DNA from 4 places in the Fictibacillus sp. 26RED30 genome. Region 1 is predicted to be linked to each of the others. Evidence: riboswitches for the same ligand, from Rfam matches in the RefSeq annotation. Region 1 holds a riboswitch; each other region holds the start of a gene.
What was found. A riboswitch is a leader RNA that binds a small molecule or an ion and turns the genes downstream of it on or off. The one in region 1 is predicted to bind S-adenosylmethionine.
Positions count from the first base shown of each region.

Region 2: another riboswitch for S-adenosylmethionine. It lies ahead of IHV11_RS07790 (homocysteine synthase); the one in region 1 lies ahead of IHV11_RS20915 (methionine ABC transporter ATP-binding protein).
Region 3: another riboswitch for S-adenosylmethionine. It lies ahead of metK (methionine adenosyltransferase); the one in region 1 lies ahead of IHV11_RS20915 (methionine ABC transporter ATP-binding protein).
Region 4: another riboswitch for S-adenosylmethionine. It lies ahead of IHV11_RS01375 (methionine ABC transporter ATP-binding protein); the one in region 1 lies ahead of IHV11_RS20915 (methionine ABC transporter ATP-binding protein).

Region 1 is NZ_JACZDV010000011.1:6,711-11,776, reverse strand. Features, by position in the region: gene IHV11_RS20930 (deoxynucleoside kinase) at 1-115, shown strand, start outside; gene IHV11_RS20925 (MetQ/NlpA family ABC transporter substrate-binding protein) at 166-981, opposite strand; gene IHV11_RS20920 (methionine ABC transporter permease) at 1,298-1,897, opposite strand; gene IHV11_RS20915 (methionine ABC transporter ATP-binding protein) at 1,953-2,966, opposite strand; SAM riboswitch class I at 3,035-3,140, opposite strand; tRNA gene IHV11_RS20910 (tRNA-Ser) at 3,360-3,452, opposite strand; gene serS (serine--tRNA ligase) at 3,786-5,060, opposite strand.
Region 2 is NZ_JACZDV010000001.1:1,510,754-1,515,819, forward strand. Features, by position in the region: gene IHV11_RS07780 (GntR family transcriptional regulator) at 1-65, opposite strand, end outside; gene IHV11_RS07785 (polysaccharide deacetylase family protein) at 261-1,049, opposite strand; gene IHV11_RS07790 (homocysteine synthase) at 1,237-2,550, opposite strand; SAM riboswitch class I at 2,667-2,771, opposite strand; gene IHV11_RS07795 (sulfite exporter TauE/SafE family protein) at 2,814-3,713, opposite strand; SAM riboswitch class I at 3,926-4,030, shown strand; gene IHV11_RS21180 (YezD family protein) at 4,283-4,426, shown strand; gene IHV11_RS07805 (phosphoadenylyl-sulfate reductase) at 4,522-5,066, shown strand, end outside.
Region 3 is NZ_JACZDV010000001.1:529,049-534,114, forward strand. Features, by position in the region: gene IHV11_RS02620 (alpha/beta hydrolase family protein) at 1-414, shown strand, start outside; gene pckA (phosphoenolpyruvate carboxykinase (ATP)) at 483-2,066, opposite strand; SAM riboswitch class I at 2,328-2,458, shown strand; gene metK (methionine adenosyltransferase) at 2,623-3,828, shown strand; gene IHV11_RS02635 (glycosyltransferase family 4 protein) at 4,103-5,066, opposite strand, start outside.
Region 4 is NZ_JACZDV010000001.1:287,918-292,983, reverse strand. Features, by position in the region: gene IHV11_RS01390 (carboxymuconolactone decarboxylase family protein) at 1-332, opposite strand, end outside; gene IHV11_RS01385 (MetQ/NlpA family ABC transporter substrate-binding protein) at 607-1,425, opposite strand; gene IHV11_RS01380 (methionine ABC transporter permease) at 1,455-2,123, opposite strand; gene IHV11_RS01375 (methionine ABC transporter ATP-binding protein) at 2,116-3,141, opposite strand; SAM riboswitch class I at 3,456-3,586, opposite strand; gene IHV11_RS01370 (hypothetical protein) at 3,666-4,010, opposite strand; gene IHV11_RS01365 (anti-sigma-I factor RsgI family protein) at 4,131-5,066, opposite strand, start outside.

The DNA of each region.
Region 1 (5,066 bases):
TGTGCTCCGTGTGAATATTAACGACTATGATCTTCGAGACAATCCAGAATCCATCGATCACATCGTAGAAAAGATCGCACAAAAAATTGAAGCGAAACGAGAAGTTCGCTTATAAACATAAAAACCCCGGTTCTCATTCTTATGAGCCCGGGGTTTTGTTTGATTTTATTTCTTCATCCATTCTGGTTTTCCGAAGCCTTCGAACTCCTTATCGATCACTTCTTCAAACTCCTTCGATTCCACTACCTTTTTAATATCTTTTGCAAAAGCAGAATCAACATCTTTCGTGTTCACCACAACACGGTTACGGTACGTGTCGGGCATGTTCTCTAATTGGATCGCATCTAATAAATCCATCTTAGCTGCGAGTGCAAAGTTACCAGGCACAGCTGCAACATCTGCACTTTGAACAGCACGCGGAAGCTGTGCGGCTTCTAGTGGTTTGAACACGAGCTTCTTAGGGTTATCTTTAACATCTTTTTCGGAAGCTGTTAGTTCGTTGATTCCTTCCTTGATGGTGATCAGTTTTGCATCTTCAAGCATGAGCAACGTACGTGCTAAGTTAACAGGATCATTCGGTATTGCGACCGTACTGCCTTCTTTTATGTCCTTAACGGATTTGAATTTCTCAGAATAGAGACCCATCGGTGCTGTAGGAACGATGATAACTTCTGAAAGCTTTAAGTTCTTTTCTTTTGCGAAATTCTCCATGTACACTTTGTGCTGAAAAAGGTTAGCATCAAGATCCCCTTTTGATAAAGCCATGTTTGGTTGAATATAGTCGCTGAATTCAATGACTTTTACTTTATACCCTTTTTTCTCAAGTGAGGGCTTGATGGCTTTGTTGACCATGTCGGTGTAAGGTCCTGCTGTTGCGCCTAAGGTTACTTCTTTATCTTTTGATGCATCTGATGAAGATGAGCATCCTGCTAAACCGAAAGCTAGCAGTGCTGTTAGTAGTGTAAGTATGATTTTTTTCATGTTGATCCCCTTTAAAAATTGTTTTTGCTATTACATGATGTTTTTTTTAGCGGTTGATTTCCGTTCCAGATGCTCCCTTTCCGGGGGGCGTGCGGTGAGCCATCTTATGTATTTTAAGATTTGCTCCTGCGTCTACAAGAATTACTACCGAAGTGAGCTTCCTCGTCGCATGCCTTGCGAGATGTTAATTCATGTAGAAGGCACGCTGATCCCCCAGGAGTCTCGCATCTTGCACTCCAATCAACTTGCCGAGAAGTCTTTTAAACCTAAACCTTTAAAGATAAATTTATCTTCGTCTTACCTTTAGTAAATAAATTTATCGTTTATTCACAGCCTTCGCTGCACCGTCTCCGATGACTTGCATGAGCTGGACGATTACGATTAGTAGGATTACGGTTGTGAGCATGATTGTATTGTCGTATCGGTAGTAGCCGAAGCGGATTGCGAAGTCTCCGATTCCTCCGCCACCGACGATACCTGCCATGGCTGAATAGCCTAGCAAGCTGATTGCTGTTACTGTTATCGCTTGAACGATTCCTGGCTTTGCTTCTGGTAGAAGGACTTCACGGATGATCATCCATGGCGTCGCGCCTACTGCAACGGCCGCTTCAATCACTCCTTTATCGATCTCTCGTAAAGAGGTTTCTACGAGCCGCGCAAAGAACGGGATGGCTGCAACGGATAGAGAAACTGAAGCTGCAGTTGGTCCGATCGTTGTTCCGGTAATGAGCTGTGTTAATGGTAACAACGCGACTAATAAAATGATGAATGGTACAGAGCGGATCAAGTTCACAAGAATGCCCGCTATCTGCTTGATCCACACATTTTCAAATAACAATCCTTTGTCGGTAACAAACAGTATAATTCCTAGAGGTAATCCTACAATTAATGAAACACCAAGTGATATAGCGACCATATATAACGTTTCAAAGAATGCTTTATTCAGATCTGGAAGGATATTCAAAATAGAATCAAGCAACTTTTTTCACCACCTCAAGATTTTCTATGCGACCTTCAATATATGAGATCGCTCGCTTCACTTCTGCCCCTTCACCGACTAGTTCCATGATGAAGATACCAAGCGGTGTTTCCTGAATATATTCGATTTTTCCGTGAAGGATATTCCCTTTTACGTTAAAGTTTTGGAAAAGCTCAGAAACAACAGCCTCTTCTGCAATTGCTCCTTTGAACTGGATCTTAATCACAGTTCCTTTTCTATTTTTCAGAAGAGGTTCTGGCAGATCCATTTGAATTACAGAGCTGATGAACGTTTTTGTGAGCTCTTTTTCTGGATTAGCAAAAATGTTGTACACGTCACCTGACTCGATGATTTCTCCATCCTGCATGATCGCCATTCGGTGGCAGATCTCTTTTACCACTTCCATCTCGTGCGTGATCAACACGATCGTAATGCCTAACTTTTTATTGATGGACTTCAGTAAGGAAAGGATCGATTTCGTCGTGTTCGGATCAAGAGCTGAAGTAGCTTCATCACATAGCAAAACCTTCGGATCATTGGCAAGTGCTCTTGCAATACCTACTCGCTGTTTCTGCCCCCCACTCAGCTGAGAAGGGTACTGATCTTTTTGATTCTCCAATCCCACCATCTTTAAAAGCTCATTTGTTTTATCTTTGATTTCTTCTTTCGTTTTTCCTGCTGCTTTTAATGCGAACGCAATGTTTTCAAAAACGGTCTTCGCACTAATCAAATAAAAGTGCTGAAAGATCATACCGATCTTAAGACGCTCCTCGCGTAACTCCTTTTTCCCGAGCTTCGTAATCGAGATGCCATCGATCTTGATTTCTCCTGATGTTGGTTTTTCCAATAAATTAAGACAGCGCAGCAACGAACTCTTCCCAGCACCGCTATATCCTACAATGCCAAAGATCTCACCTTTGTCGATCGTCAGTGACACATTCTTCACTCCGACGATTTCTTTGCCTTTTACTTTATATAATTTCGTAACGTCATTGATCTCGATCATATGCCATCCCCCTTACAATATAAAAAAGCCCTCTTCATTTCATGGAAGAGGGCGAATAAGTAAACATCGACTTATCTTCCAGAATGAATCATCATTCTGCAGGAAGTAGCACCGTTCCTAATGGAGGTTGCCGGACGTCATAGGGCCTGATCCCTCGGTCTCTCTGAATAAGTATTGCATTATTGAATTAAGTTATAGTTGTCATCATACGCCCTGTCTAAAAGTTCTGTCAATACTAAATTTTATCACTTTAAAGTGTTAGCGCTTACATACGTTGGGATGAATGGTTAAAATATTTTAGGATTTTCTGTCGGTGTTTGAATGCGATTCTTAAAAAGAAAAAATACAACAAAAAACCTCATCCGAGAAATCAGATGAGGTTGAATATGTATATGGAGGAGGTAGAGGGATTCGAACCCCCGCGGGTCGTTAAACCCCTGTCGGTTTTCAAGACCGATCCCTTCAGCCGGACTTGGGTATACCTCCGTGTGACTGACAAGAACTATAATAACATGCTGATAAATATAGTGTCAACGGTTTTCAAAAACTTTTTTTGATTTTTTATTTGTTTCTTTTGTAGGTATGCTTTTACGGTACGTGTTCTTATATTTATTACACGTTCACCGATAAAACAGTGCTTACCACCTGTAGTTCTATGACTTTCAACTGTGAATCCTGAATTTTCACCGCTAGAACTCTTCCCACCACCTGAAAACTTGTTCGGACCACCGATAATGAAGCTTTTACACCCATTAATAGATAAAAGCTGACTCTAAAAGTCCCTTTGGATACCTTTTAAGAGTCAGCTTCTTTCACTGTTTACTTAATTACTTCTTTGTTGCCCATATAAGGACGGAGAACTTCTGGAATGACTACAGTGCCCTCTTCTTGTTGGTAGTTCTCTAAGATAGCAGCTACTGTTCGACCAATCGCAAGTCCAGATCCGTTTAGCGTGTGAACGAATTCTGGCTTCCCTTTTGCATCGCGACGGAAACGAATTTGAGCACGGCGCGCTTGGAAATCTTCAAAGTTAGAGCAAGAAGAAATCTCGCGGTACTCACCATAGCTCGGAAGGTATACTTCGATATCGTACTTCTTAGCTGCTGTAAAGCCTAGGTCAGCTGTACACATGCTGAGTACGCGGTACGGAAGGTTGAGCAGCTGAAGGACTTTTTCAGCGTGTCCTGTAAGCTTCTCGAGCTCCTCATAAGAATCCTCAGGTTTAACGAAGCGAACAAGCTCTACTTTGTTGAACTGATGCTGACGGATCAAACCGCGCGTGTCGCGTCCTGCAGATCCCGCTTCAGAACGGAAACAAGCGCTGTACGCCGCATATGTGATCGGAAGTTCGTCAGCTGTTAGAATCTCTTCTCGGTGCATGTTCGTTACAGGAACCTCAGAAGTTGGAATCAAGAAATAATCTTCTTCACGAATTTTGAACGCGTCTTCTTCAAACTTTGGAAGTTGACCTGTTCCTGTCATGCTCTGACGGTTAACCATGTACGGAGGCAGCACCTCTGTGTAGCCATGCTCATCTTCGTGAAGATCCATCATGAAGTTGATAAGTGCACGCTCTAAGCGAGCTCCTAATCCTTTATAAAAAGCGAAACGGCTGCCTGTCACTTTTGCTCCACGTTCAAAATCAACGATGTTTAGTTCAGTTGCGATATCCCAGTGAGGTTTTGCTTCAAAAGCAAACTCAGGAACATCTCCCCAGTGACGTACAGGTACGTTATCGTCTTCTGTATCACCAACAGGAACACTTTCATGCGGAATGTTAGGCAATGTTAGCATGATGCCGTGAAGATCTTCTTCTACTTGACGAAGCTCTTCATCCATCGTTTTGACCTTGTCACCTACTTCGCGCATCTCTGTGATCAGGTGGTCCGCGTCTTTTTTCTCACGCTTAAATTCTGCTACTTGCTTAGATACTTCGTTACGCTTAGATTTCAAAGCTTCCGTTTCACCAATTAACTCACGGCGGCGCTGATCTAATGCTTCGAACTGATCTAATCCAGATAAGTCTTCACCACGTGCAGATAACTTTTCTTTTACTTCTTCAAAATTGGCACGAACAAATTTTAAATCTAACATGTTTAT
Region 2 (5,066 bases), on a different contig from region 1:
CGTTCCCCAGTAGAAGCTTTGGAAAGCCACTTTTCAGGATAAAGAAATTCCATAGAATCGTTCAACTTAATAACCTCCTTTTGTAGAACGAGTATACTTGTATACAAGTAGTATTATAGTACAGTGATTATAAAATGCAAGCGCTTTTATTTAATGTTAAAAACAAATAGTGAGCAAGCGTCTGAACAAAGTGAGCAGTAGGGAGGTTTAAATAAAAAAGAAAAGAACAATATAATCATAAAATTTGTTCTTTTCACTCTTTATTCGATTAATAACGGGGCTTCTTCTTTCTTCACTTCAGTTTCGTGGAACTCATTGTATCGTGGGTGCATTTTTAATAGTTCATCAACCGTTACAATTTCATAACCCATTTCCTTAAGCTTAGGAAGGATAATCTTTAATGCAGCAACCGTTTGACTGCGATTACCGCCAGAATCATGCAAAAGGATAATATCTCCGTTTTTTAAATTCGTTAGGATGTGTCTGGCGATCCTTTCAGATCCTGGATTTGTCCAATCACGGGGATCTTGATGCCAAGACCATAGGATAACTTTGTATCCTTCTTTTTTTAAGACTTTTAAACTGTTCTCTGTAACAGTTCCGCCTGGAGGTCGAAACAATTTTATGTAATCTGAATGATGAGCAGGATCGAGAAGGTGCTCGGTCTTTCTTGTTTCAACCACAACTTTATGCCTTGAAATGGTGTGGAAACTAGGGTGATTATACGTATGGTTGCCGATTTCATGTCCTTCTTTTAGCTCTCTTTTCACGATTTCTGGATACTTCTCAACCCGCTTTCCAATAAGAAAGAATGTTGCATGAACACCTTCCTTTTTAAGAACATCTAAGATCTGAGTGGTGTATACGGGGTCTGGTCCATCGTCAAATGTAATCGCAACTTGTTTCTTTTTTGAAGGGACTTCCCAGATTACATCTCCATATTTCTCTACTTCAAAACGATTTACTACACCTGCATTGACTTTTGGTCCGAAAAAAAGAATGTGACATAAAAACATGGAAACAATCATTTTTACAATGGTAGACATCATGAGCCCTCATTCTAAAATTTGTTACCAATAGTATTTGTAAGGAGAAACTGATTTATGACAAAGCTGTATCTGTATACAAGTTTGTTCATAAAGCTGATTTCCGTCTAAGGTGCTCGCTAACAGGAGAAGAGTCTTGGCAACAAAAAAGCTGCTCAAAGGATTTCTTGAACAGCTTAATCGTTGTAATCTACAATCCACTTGGAGAAAGTGAGATCGCTTTTAATGCGTGATCTAAGTCATATATTAGATCATCTACTGTTTCAATTCCGATCGAAAGACGGATTAGTTCTGGACTTACGCCTGATTTTCTTTGTTCTTCTTCAGAGAGTTGTTGATGAGTGGTGCTAGCTGGATGGATGATCAATGATTTTGAATCTCCCACGTTTGCCAGGTGAGAGAAGATGCTAACATTTTCGATCAACTTTTTACCTTCGTCTACACCGCCTTTAACCCCGAATGTTAAAATTGCACCCGCGCCTTTAGGGAGGTATTTTTGGGCAAGTTCATAGTAAGGGCTGCTTGGAAGCCCTGCGTAATTTACCCAATCGACCGATGGATGACTCTCTAGGAACTTCGCTACTTTCAATGTATTTTCAACATGACGTTCTATACGAAGAGCAAGTGTTTCCAATCCTTGAATAAATAGAAAGGAGTTGAACGGTGCGATAGACGAACCTAGATCTCGAAGCAGCTGAACACGTGCTTTTAGAATATAAGCAAGTGGACCAAATGCATCCGTATACACAATTCCTTTATAACTTGAATCTGGCTCAGTCAAGCCTGGGAATTTCCCATTGCTCCAATCAAATTTTCCAGAATCGACGATAACTCCACCTACTGAAGTACCATGTCCTCCGATGAACTTTGTTGCAGAATGAACAACGATATCCGCTCCATGTTCGATCGGGCGACAAAGGTAAGGCGTAGCCAACGTATTATCTACAATAAGAGGAACTCCTGCGTCATGTGCGATGTCAGCAATCGCTTGAATGTCGGCTACATCGATTTTTGGATTCCCGATGGTCTCAATGTATACGGCTTTTGTTTTTTCTGTAATAGCGTCTTTAAACGATTGAAGATTATCAATTTCAGCGAATTGTGTCTGGATGCCGAGCTTGGGGAGAGTGACAGAGAACAGGTTATACGTTCCACCATATAGAGAGGTGGAAGCGACGATTTCATCACCAGAGCCAGCGATATTGAATATAGCATTTGTAATGGCAGCCTGGCCGGAAGCAAGAGCAAGAGCACCAACACCACCTTCAAGTTTTGCAATGGTCTGTTCAAACGCATCTTGCGTTGGATTCATCAAACGCGTATATATGTTTCCGAACTCTTTTAGGGCAAATAAGTTCGCTGCGTGCTCTGTTGAATTGAATTGATAGGAAGTGGTCTGGTAGATCGGAACAGCACGAGCTCCTGTAGTCGGATCAACTTTTTGACCTTCATGTAAAGAAATCGTTTCAAACCCATACTGTCTTTTTGCATTTTGATCAGTCATTTTCAAATCTCTCCTCAACGTCATTTTTTTGTATCCAATCGCATTCAGTTTCAACTTATCCCAGAAAAAAAGACCTCTTCCAAAAGAAGAGGTCCCGATGATTTCACCCGATCGAAGTCTCATCTTTCAGAACATTCATTGTTCTGCTGAAATTAGCACCATGCGTTTCCGCTGGTTGCCGGGCATCATAGGGTCAGTCCCTCAGCCTCTCTGGATAAGAAGATTTGAATATTGAATTAAGATTTATAATACATAGGTCATTCTCAATAGTCAACTGAATTTTTTAAAAATTCCGGATTTTTATTTTCTGAATTGCTTTTTACCGCATAGATAATCCCTACTGCCCAAAAAGCAACAAGAACAAAGTAGATCGAAAACAACATGTTATGTGAAACGCCTAGAGTATGAAGAAGGGTGCGGGTATTGGTGATAATAATTAATCCACCAACTAGTACCCCTAATATGTGAGAAGGAATGAGACGAACTAGCCATGCAGCAATAGGAGCCGCAATCACTCCTCCTAGCATCAATGCACCAACCCATAGCCATTCAACTTGTTCCCAGCCGAGTGCGATGAAAAATCCAATTGAAGCAGATACAGCTACAGCAAATTCGCTAGTATCTACAGAACCGATTACCTTCCTGGTTTTCATGTCTTGTTTTGCCATTAGGACTGGAGTGGTGACCGGACCCCAGCCTCCTCCACCTGTAGCATCTAAAAAACCAGCTACTAATCCAAGTGGAATAAGCTGTTTCTTTGTAAAAGGTTTACCATTTACTTTCGCTTTCTTCTCTCCAAGTTTAAACAGAAAACGATATAAGATATATATACCGAGGATAATTAAAAAGATAGAGATATACGGCTTTATTAGATCTCCAGGAAGGTTGCTTAAAAAACAAGCACCTACAAATGCTCCGATCGAACCCGGCAAAATTAATCGAGTAACAACTTGCCGATCAACATTTCCGAATTTAATGTGTGAAGCGCCGGATGCGGCAGTGGTTACGACTTCGGCAAGATGTACGGACGCAGATGCAGCTGCAGGAGCAATTCCAGCTACTAAGAGCAAAGATGTAGATGTAACCCCATAAGCCATACCGAGTGATCCATCAATTAACTGTGCAAAAAGACCAATTAGAGCTAATACAATCAACTTTTTCATACTTTTCCTCCTCAAAATAAAAAGGCCCTTAACAAGTAGTGTTAAGAGCCTTCGGTTTTCCGATCAGCGATACGGATTAAATTTTAGTTATTACTATATGATTCAAAAACATAAAAAGTCAACTGTTTGTTTAATTTTTTTTAAAAATAGAAAAATGAAAAAATAGGTCTTGATATCCACTTCAGATATGTTATGATTTTATAAAATTTAAACTCTTATCCAGAGTGGTGAAGGGAACTGGCCCGATGAAACCCGGCAACCTGCGTTTGTAAGGTGCTAACTCCAGCAGAATGTATTTACATTTTGGAAGATAAGGTAATATGTTTACCTCCACTATCTTTCCGAAATGGGAAGGTTTTTTTATTGTTGTTTTCATATTCATTGTTGCTTTTGAAAGAGTTGATTTCCGTTGCAGATACTCGCTTTCCGTGGGGCAGGCGGTGAGCCACAGGAGTATCGCATCTTCCACTTCAATCAAAAGTCAAAGAAGAAAAAAGTAAGACTTAGAAAACAACAATTTTAGGAAAGAGCCTTTAAAAGATATGAATGTTAGAAAGGGAGGCAGTGGAGTGGCGAACGAAAATAGTGCAAACGATTTTCTTCCTCAGCTTCAACAAATGCTGAGCAGTATTAAATTTGGATCAATCACTTTAGTCGTTCAAGATGGAAAAGTGATACAGCTTGAAAAGAACGAGAAGGTAAGAATTAAATAATTCGCTGACTAGAAAACTAGAGGCGGTTTTAACGAATGGGCAAAGCCCTAAAAACGTTAAAGCCGCTTTTTTTATGGCGAAAAGGGGGTAGCAGATTGTTAACGTACGAAACATGGGACGAAAAAACCCGTGATTTTGATAGTGAAAACCCCACAAAAGGCGCGCTGCATGCTTTGAAGTGGGCTTATGAAACGTATGAAGATGATCTGGTTTATGCGTGCAGCTTCGGAATTGAAGGAAGCGTCTTAGTGGATCTTGTTCATCAAGTAAAGCCGGATGCTCAAATTGTTTTCCTTGATACCCATCTGCATTTTCTAGAAACGTATGAAGTGATTGAAGAAGCGAAGAAAAGATATCCTTCTCTTCGCATCAAATTGAAAACACCGGCTTTATCTCTTGAAGAACAGGCGAGTAAGCACGGTGAAGAGCTTTGGAAATTAAATCCTAATCAATGCTGCACGATTCGAAAAGTGATTCCTTTAGAAGAAGAACTAAACGGAGTAACAGCCTGGCTTTCAGGTCTACGCCGTGAACAGTCACCTACCCGCCAGAACACGCAATTTGTTAATCGGGACGGGCGATTTAAAAGCATCAAGATTTGTCCGCTCATTCATTGGACGTGGAAGGATATATGGCGGTA
Region 3 (5,066 bases), on a different contig from region 1:
GGTCCTATGGCATTGTTTACGGCAATGAAATATCCTGAGATACGTTCTGTCGTAACATGGGGCGGTGTGACTGATATGGCTATCACGTATGCAGAGAGAGAGGATCTGCGCAGGATGATGAAGAGAGTTATTGGAGGAACACCAGAGAAATATCCAGAAGAATTTGAATGGCGATCGCCGCTTAATTATTGTGAAGAATTAGATACACCCTTACTTTGCATTCACGGTATGAAGGATGAGAATGTAACCGTCGAACACACACTTAAGATAGAAAAAAGATTAAAAGAACTCAAAAAGCCATGTGAAACATGGATCTATCCTGAATACACCCATTATTTTCCTCCAAAAGAGAACCGGAAGATTACATATGCTTTATGCGCATGGATGAAAGGACATGGAAAAGGAGCTGAATGAGATTTTAGCTCCTTTTCATAAATGAAAAAACCTTCCATTGCTAGAATGGAAGGTCATTATTCCGTGTATTAAACGAGCGGTCCAGCTTGAGAAATCTCAGCTGATACAGACTTGAATTTTTCAAAGTTCGCATTAAATTGACCAGCAAGTTCTTTCGCTTTCACATCATAAGCGTCTTGATCACTCCATGTTTTCTTCGGTTGAAGAACTTGGTCTGGTACCCCAGGGCAATGTGTTGGGATATGAAGCCCAAAAATAGGATCTACTACTGTTTCAACTGAGGCAAGCTCGCCTTCTAGAGCAGCCTGCACCATTGCACGTGTATGACCTAGGTTCATACGACTTCCAATACCGTACTCTCCACCAGACCAGCCTGTGTTAACAAGGTAAACTTGAACGTTGTGCTGATCAATTTTCTTGCCAAGCATCTCAGCATAAACGGTAGCAGGAAGTGGCAGGAATGGAGCGCCAAAGCAAGTTGAGAAAGTAGCTTGTGGTGATGTTACGCCTCTTTCTGTTCCTGCAAGTTTGCTCGTGTATCCTGATAGGAAATGATACATCGCTTGCTCTTTAGTAAGTTTGCTGATCGGAGGCAGTACACCGAATGCATCAGCAGTTAAGAAGATGATTGTATTCGGGTGTCCTGCGACACTTGGTTGAATAATATTAGGAATAGCATCAACAGGATAAGCAGCACGTGTGTTTTCTGTTAGTGAAGAATCTTTATAATCTGCTTCTCTTGTAACTGAATCGATCATAACATTCTCCAAAACGCTTCCAAAACGAATCGCATTCCAGATCTGTGGTTCTTTTTCTTTAGAAAGATCGATTGTTTTAGCATAACATCCACCTTCGATATTGAAGACACCGGTGTTAGCCCAACCATGCTCATCATCTCCGATTAAGCGACGGTTCGGATCTGCTGATAATGTAGTTTTACCAGTTCCAGATAGTCCGAAGAATAAAGCTACATCTCCTTCATTCCCAACGTTGGCAGAGCAGTGCATAGATAGGATGCCTTTTTCAGGAAGAATGTAGTTCATGACAGAGAATACAGATTTTTTGATTTCACCTGCGTACTCAGTACCACCGATAAGGACAATTTTCTTTTCAAAAGAGACGATAATAAATGTTTCTGAGTTAGTTCCATCTTCAGCCGGATTAGCTTGAAATCCTGGTGCTGAAATCACTGTGAATTGAGATTCATGAGAACCTAGCTCATCGTGGTTCGGGCGCACAAACATTTGGTGAGCAAAAAGGTTATGCCATGCATACTCGTTAATTACTTGGATAGGTAGGCGATACTCGCGGTCCGCACCAGCAAACCCTTTAAATACGAATAGTTCTTCTTTATTGCTTAAGTATTGGAGTACTTTTTTGTATAATTTATCAAAGTTTTCTGGTGAAAATGGTTTATTTACCTTTCCCCAATCGATTGAATCTTTAATGGAAGCATCTTCAACGATAAATTTATCCTCAGGGGAACGGCCTGTATATTTCCCCGTTGTAGCTTGAAGTGCTCCTGTGGATGTAAGGATGCCCTCGTTGCGCTGAAGAGATTTTTCTACTAAAACCGGAACAGGTAAGTTCTGGTGAGTTGTTTCACGGGTCACAAGATCGTTTAAGGTTGTCGTAAATTCCAATGTATTCATATGAGACAGTACCATCCTTTATCCTAGAGTGATATATTCGAAAATTAGTATAACACATTGATTTAAATAATGTATACTATTTTATGAAAGTGCATCAAAAAAGTTCTTACTTCTGAAAAAAAGAACAAAATGTTGTGAATTATCCATCTTATTTAAAACGCTTTCATTCTATAGAATATAATACTCCAAACTTATTGCTATTCATAGGGTTTTCTATTGACAGAGGTGAAGCATTACGCTATCATATTTCGAGAACGGCTACTCTTATTCTGAGTAGGTGGAGGGACAGGCCCTATGAAACCCAGCAACCGACATGAAAGTGGCAATAATAACGCTACTGGAAATGAAAAGGTGCTAACCTGCAAGGTGAAAATAACCTTGGACAATAAGAGGTTGAAGGCATTTTGGTTTTATAAACCTTTTCCCTCGTGAATGTATGTGAGACAGGGAAGGGCTTTTTTTATGCCTTTTTCAGGTTAAGAACATAAACTGTGTAAAATAGATAAGAATAAAGTACCGTATCATACTCAAAAGCAGTTAAAGGGAGGATATTAACTTGTCCAAAAAAGTTAGTCGTCGTTTATTTACATCAGAATCCGTTACAGAAGGCCATCCAGATAAAATCTGTGACCAAATCTCAGATGCGATTCTAGATGAAATTTTAGCTAATGATGCAAATGCTCGTGTAGCATGTGAAACATCTGTAACTACAGGTCTTGTACTTGTTGCAGGTGAGATCACAACTTCTACTTATGTAGACATCCCAAAAGTTGTACGTGAGACAATTAAAGAAATCGGTTATGACCGTGCCAAATATGGTTTCGATTCTGAAACATGTGCAGTACTAACTTCTATCGATGAGCAATCTGCTGATATCGCGATGGGTGTTGATCAAGCTCTTGAAGCAAGAGAAGGTTCTATGACAGATGCTGAGATCGAAGCGATCGGTGCAGGTGACCAAGGTCTAATGTTCGGATATGCTTGTAACGAAACAGAAGAGCTTATGCCTCTACCAATCTCACTAGCTCATAAATTATCTCGTCGTCTTACAGAGGTTCGTAAGTCTGAAGAGATTCCTTACTTGCGTCCAGATGGAAAAACTCAAGTAACTGTTGAATATGATGAGAACGACAAACCTGTACGTATTGACACAATCGTAATTTCTACTCAGCACCACCCTGAGAACACACTTGAAGAAATTCAAAGAGACATCAAAGAAAAAGTAATCACGCCGGTTGTTCCTGCTGAACTAATCGACGAGAACACAAAATACTTCATCAACCCAACGGGCCGTTTCGTAATCGGCGGACCACAAGGTGATGCTGGACTTACTGGCCGTAAAATCATCGTAGATACATACGGTGGATATGCTCGTCACGGTGGTGGTGCATTCTCTGGTAAGGACGCGACTAAAGTTGACCGTTCTGCTGCTTATGCTGCTCGTTATGTTGCTAAAAACATCGTAGCATCAGGTCTTGCTGACAAAGTTGAAGTTCAGCTTGCTTATGCAATTGGTGTTGCTCAACCAGTATCAATCGCTGTAAACACGTTTGAAACAGGTAAAGTTTCTGAAGAAGTTCTTGTAGAACTAGTTCGCAACAACTTCGACCTTCGTCCGGCTGGAATCATTAAGATGCTTGATCTTCGCCGTCCGATCTACAAGCAAACTGCTGCATACGGCCACTTTGGACGTACTGACATCAACCTTCCTTGGGAGAACACAGATAAAGCTGCAGAGCTTAAGAAACAAGCAAATATTTAATAACATATAACATGTTAAACCAGACTTCCTTTTGGAAGTCTGGTTTTTTTAGTGGTTAGTTTAGAAGGTTATGTCGAAAATCGGATAAAAAATTTTATGTACGGAATTATTCGCTAGTTTTACGGATAAATGTTCTTTATCTGCGGATATAATTGTGATTACCTCGTAAAAAAAATTTGTGTATCTTCCAAACGAACATCTTAATCGCTAATGTTCATTTGGAAGATAGCTTTATTTTATCCTCGTATTTTCATATCCTCTTACCTATTCACCGCTACGCAATGATCGTTTTATTTTTATTCTTCGTATAAATAACTTCTTCATACTGCATTAAAAGGTTCCCGAAAATAGCTGACCAAGATTGAGTCATCGCATAATTTCTTGCTTTTCGTTTCATAGAGCCTAAGAGCATAGGATCTTCCATAATAGAAACGATATTTTGTATGAATGAGTCAGCTTCTGTAGCTTTGCAGATTCTACCCGTTACACCGTCTTGAACAATTTCAGCTACTCCGCCAGAATCGCACACGATAGCAGGTAACCCAGAGGCAGCTGCTTCTAAAACAACATTGCCGAACGTCTCTGTAGAAGAAGGGAAGACGAAAAGGTCGGCTGAAGCATAAACCCGCGCAAGATCTTCTCCAGATAGATAGCCTGCACATGTTACATTGCTATATTCAGTTTCCCACTGTTCGACATCACGTCGACTTGGTCCGTCACCCACAATCAGCCAATGAACATTCTCGCTCAAAGGGGATGGCAGCTTATCTATCATTTCTTTGAGGATGTTTAGATCCTTTTCAGGTGCTAGTCTTCCCACGAACAAGAAGATATACTTCTGTGTGATCTTATATTCTTCACGAACATGGAAATCTCGATTTTGAGGTGTGAACATCATACAGTCAACTCCTCTGGACCATATTTCAATAGAAGTAAAGCTTTTTGTGTATAAAATCTTCCGTGTTTCTTCACTTGGAACAAAGATCTTTTCAAAAGGTTTATGAAACCATTGCAGATAACGCCAGAGCAAAGGGGATAAGAAATCTAGATGGTAGTAAGCAAGGTAGCGGTCAAAATGAGTATGATAAGAGGCAACCATGGGAATGCTTTCTTTTTTACCGTATCTCATTCCGAACAGGCCAATATTAAAAGGAGTCGCAATATGGAGGAGATCAGGTTTAAATTTATTCAGTTCATCGTTCAAGGCTTTAAACTGAGGTATGGCAAGCCTGCACTCC
Region 4 (5,066 bases), on a different contig from region 1:
ACACCTTGGCTCATAGCCGCTCCTCCGCCAAATGCAGCAGAAACACCCACAGCTTCAAGAATTTCATTTTCCGAGCACCCTTGATCTAAACAACCTTTTGTATGGTAGATGATGCAATATTCATCTTGAGAATAGATGCTGATTCCTAAAGCGATCAACTGCTTATACTTCTCAGAGATCTCACCTTCTTTAAAACAATGGCGTGTAAATTCATTATAGGCATGTGTAAGTTCAGGCATATTCTCATTGTATTTCCCTAAGCCTTCTTTATAGCGGATCAGGTGATATTGCGTTGAATTCGAGCCGGGTAGCGGCTGTTCTTCTTGTTTCATTTCATTCACTCCTGTCAAAATAGTAAACAGGTTTAGTATGGGTCATTCGCAAGCTGGTTATGTAATAAATGTTCGTAAGTTTTTGTCGAAAAGCCTATAAATGACTTTGAAGGACTATAAAAAATTTTGTCGGCCTATAAATTAAGTTCAAGTGCCTATAAGTGTAATCGCAGGGTCTAAAAGTTAGTTTGAAGGACTATAAAGTGTTGTTGATCGATCTTTACTCAAAAAAAGAACTGACTTTAATATCTCAAAGTCAGTTCTTTTTATAAAATTATTCCGTAACTGGCACTACTGCACCTTCATATTTCTTCTTAATGAAATCTTGAATCTCTTTAGAACGTAAAGCTTCTACTAAAGCTTTAACAGATTTCTTATCTTTATCTCCTTCACGCACCGCAATGATGTTTACGAATGGAGAATCAGATCCTTCTAATGCGATCGCATCCTTTTGAGGATTTAATCCAGCATCGATCGCGTAGTTTGTGTTGATTAGTACGGCATCGCCTTCACCGTTCTTGTAGGCTTTTGGAAGCATACCCGCATCAACATCTGCTTTAAATTTAAGCTTCTTAGGATTTTCTACAACATCCTTAATTTGTGCTTCTGCTCCAGCACCTTCTTTAACTTTGATCAATCCTTCTTTTTCAAGTAACCCAAGCATACGGCCATGATCTGCTACTGAGTTAGACATGATAATTGTTGCGCCCTCAGGCAGCTCATCTAATGACTTATACTTTTTAGAATAGATTCCGATCGGCTCAAGGTGGATGCCACCTGCGTTTTCGAATTTGTATCCGTGATCTTTCATTTGAGACTCTAGATAAGGAACGTGCTGAAAGTAGTTCGCACCGATTTCTTTTTCATCTAAAGACTTGTTTGGCAGTACATAATCTTGGAACGTTTTGATCTCAAGTTCTACACCTTTTTCTTTCAAAAGAGGTTTTGCTTCTTCCAAAATTTCAGCATGTGGTACGTTTGAAGCACCTACAATGATCTTCTCGTCGCTGATTCCGCCTTCTGTTTTGTTCCCGCAAGCAGCAAGTGCTGCAACAAGAACGGTTAATATAAGAACAGATAATACTTTTTTCATATGAACTTCCTCCTTGTTGTCTTAAAACGTTATCTCTTATCTAATGCTGTTGTAATGCGGTCACCGATCCATTGGATGACGAAAACGATGACTAAGATAAGTGCAGTTGAAATTAATGTTACATCCGCGTTGTCTCTTTGGTAACCTTCCATATAAGCCAAGTTTCCTAAACCACCAGCACCAACAACTCCAGCCATCGCTGTATAACTTACGAGTGCAATCGCGGTTACAGTGATACCAGAAACAAGAGCCGGCGTACTTTCGGGAATAAGAACTTTAAAGATAATCTGAGCGTTTGTAGCACCCATTGATTTCGCTGCTTCGATTACCCCTTTATTAATCTCTCTCAAAGCGATCTCTACCATACGTGCATAAAATGGCGCAGCTCCTACGATTAATGCAGGGAGTGCAGCTTCAGCTCCAAGCATCGTTCCTACGATTAAACGTGTAAAAGGAATCAATAAGATGATTAAGATAATAAACGGAATCGATCGAAACACGTTAACGATTATAGCAATTACGCTGTTTAAAAACTTATTTCCCCACAAGTTTCCAGGAGAAGTTAGAAATAACGCCAATCCTAGAGCCAGTCCTAGGAAAAATGTAATCACTACAGAGATGGCTGACATATATAAAGTTTCATTTGTCGCTTCTAATAGAACATCCCATTGGACATTCGGGAACCATGTACTAAGCATTATGAATCACCTCTACTTCAACCTGTACACTGTTTAAAAACTCCATTGCACGAGCTAGTGCAGATTCTGTACCTTTAATCTGAATGAACAACGTCCCATAAGGTCCATTCTGAGTTTGCGTAATCTTTCCTTGTAGAATATTTACATCTACCTCATACTTACGAATCAGTTCCGTAATTAATGGCTGTCCTGCTCGTCCACCAATAAAAGTAAGTTGGACAATTCGGCCTTCCGGAAACTCAGAAATAAACTGTTTGATCGTGTCCACTGTTTCTTCAGGTTCTGTTACTTGTTTCACAAAATCCTTCGTGATTGGTTCTGTCGGGTTTTTGAAGACATTTAGGACATCGCCTTCTTCCACTACTCTCCCCTGTTCCATAACGGCTACACGGTGACAGATCTTTCTGATTACATGCATCTCATGTGTGATAAGAACAATGGTCAGATCTAATTTTTGATTTATCTCTACAAGCAGATCAAGAATGCTGTCAGTTGTTTTAGGGTCAAGTGCAGAAGTTGCTTCGTCACATAAGAGAACTTTCGGCTCATTCGCAAGAGCGCGCGCGATACCTACACGTTGCTTCTGCCCTCCACTTAGTTGCGAAGGATAAGAACCACCACGACCTTCCAATCCAACTAGGTCGATCAGCTCATCAACACGCTGTTTGATCTTTGCTTTTGGATAACCCGCAATTTCAAGAGGAAAAGCAATGTTTTCTCTTACCGTGCGAGACCATAATAAGTTAAAGTGCTGAAAGATCATTGAAATTTCTTGTCGTGCTTCTCTTAACTTTTTTGATGACAGCTCAGACATGTTTTTGCCGCCAATCGTAACCGTACCGCTAGTCGGTCGCTCTAGCATGTTAAGGATGCGGATCAGTGTACTCTTACCTGCACCACTGTATCCGATGATTCCGTAAATCTCTCCTTGTTTTATGTTTAAATCTACCGTATCAACAGCCTTTACTTCACCATCTTTGGTTTGAAAGACTTTACGGACTGCCTGTAAATTAATCAAGATTCTTACCTCATTTCTTATCTAAAATAATGCTTTCTTTAAGTAATCAATGTTGTTCTTGAAAGTGGCTGATCTCCGTTTCAGGTTGCTCGCTTTCCGGGGGGCGTGCGGTGAGCCACACTATGCTTCGCACTATAGGTGTCTCACCTGTCCCGCTGATCCCCCAGGAGTCTCGCACCTTCCACTACAATCAGCTTTTCAAAGATGAGAGTTTAGAGAATACCCAAAAGGAATTCTTTAGAAAACAACCAAACAAAAAAATGCCTCTCTGCTTCAATATGAGCAGAAAGGCATATTATATTCTATGCACGTTCTCCTCATCTCCCAAGACTACTTAAAGTCTTGCAGGAATTGGCACCTTTCTAGTTCATCATTCATAAGAATGCAATGATCTAGCGGTTGCCGGGTTTCATAGGGCCAGTCCCTCCACCTCTCGTGATAAGTAAAAAAGTGTTACTTTATTAAATTAAAGCGATGCATATTTGAATCACTGTGAAGAATATTATCATCCATGTCGATTCGTGTCAAATATTTTTAGCAGTTCGAACGAGTACACCAGCAGATATCTCTTCCCAATGAGAGCTTAAGTAAAAAATCGCTTCCCATTTTAAGCGTTGTCTGAGTGTTCCCTGAAATTCAATCATCTCTTGTCTCAATAAAGTACTCAGCTTCATTTTCCCCTCAAGCAGCATACATAGATATTTCGGATTCCCGGTAAACGTGACTGTTCTGTTCCGCTCTCCTTCTCTGTATTCAATGTTCAGCGTCGTTTCGTCCTTACATTTAAAGCTAGGCTTCACCGGGATATTATAAAGAGAAAGATACGGACTTTTTGCTATTTGACTTTCAAAGTAACGGATATCCAACATTAAAAATCCCCCCGAATTGGTTGTTACTTCACCGATTCTAGAGGAATATTCATATACCTTTATAAACCCTTCGACAGCAGCCAGGAATCGTAATTGGTATTACGACATGTTATCTCATAATTAGTGTTTATGTTTCTTTTCTTGCTTTCGATGTTCACCTTTGGAACGCTTATGATCATCATTAAAATGTCTGTCTCCATTCCATTGCTGTCTCTGCTCATGTTTATTACGGTCATTTTCTTTTTGTCGCTTGTTATGATTCTTATCCTGATATCTGTTTTCTTTTCTATGCTCTTTATTCTGATCGTAATCCCTATCATGGTTTTGTGTTCTGACAGGTTCCTTCATCTTTTTAGGTTCTACTCTTTGCTCTTTTTGCTGAATATGATTTCTATTGTTATTTTGATCATTCCTTTTGCCACGCTCTTTGCTTTTACGTTTTTCATTCGTATTCTTTTGAGGCTTCACAAGGTTTTTCTCGGTCGGTTTAACTGAGCTTCGGTGTTCCGATTTTTTTTCTTCATTATTTACTGGCTTTACCTTGACCTCATGAGGTGCAGCCTTTATTTTACGAGGATGCGGTACGGATTTAATATTTTTTGAAGAAGTAGTATTCACTTTTAGCTCTTGAAACTTCACTTCTTTAATCTTTTCTTCTTTAAGGTGTTTATCGTTCTTCGTTGCTTCTTGGAATGCTGTATATTTACCTGAAGATACGCCTAATTGTTTCGCCTTATCGCGAACTTCTTCGTTTGTTTCAGAAACAGTAATCGCAACAGGGTATTGAACGACAGCTTTTTTAACAATTGAATCCAATGCAAGATCCAATTCCTGCTTCGTTTTCTTATCACTGGATTTATCGGATACTGTAGTGATAAGCATGGACTGATTCTCTTCCATATAGCCTTCTCGCTGATAAGCTTTGATCAGTTGATCCGCGAATACTTCAAACGGCATACGATCATCGGTAGAAAAATTGTATTTCTTAATGATTTTTTTTGCTTCGTCATTAAAAGCATCCATTTCAACCACTCGCATATTATCATCTACGCCAAC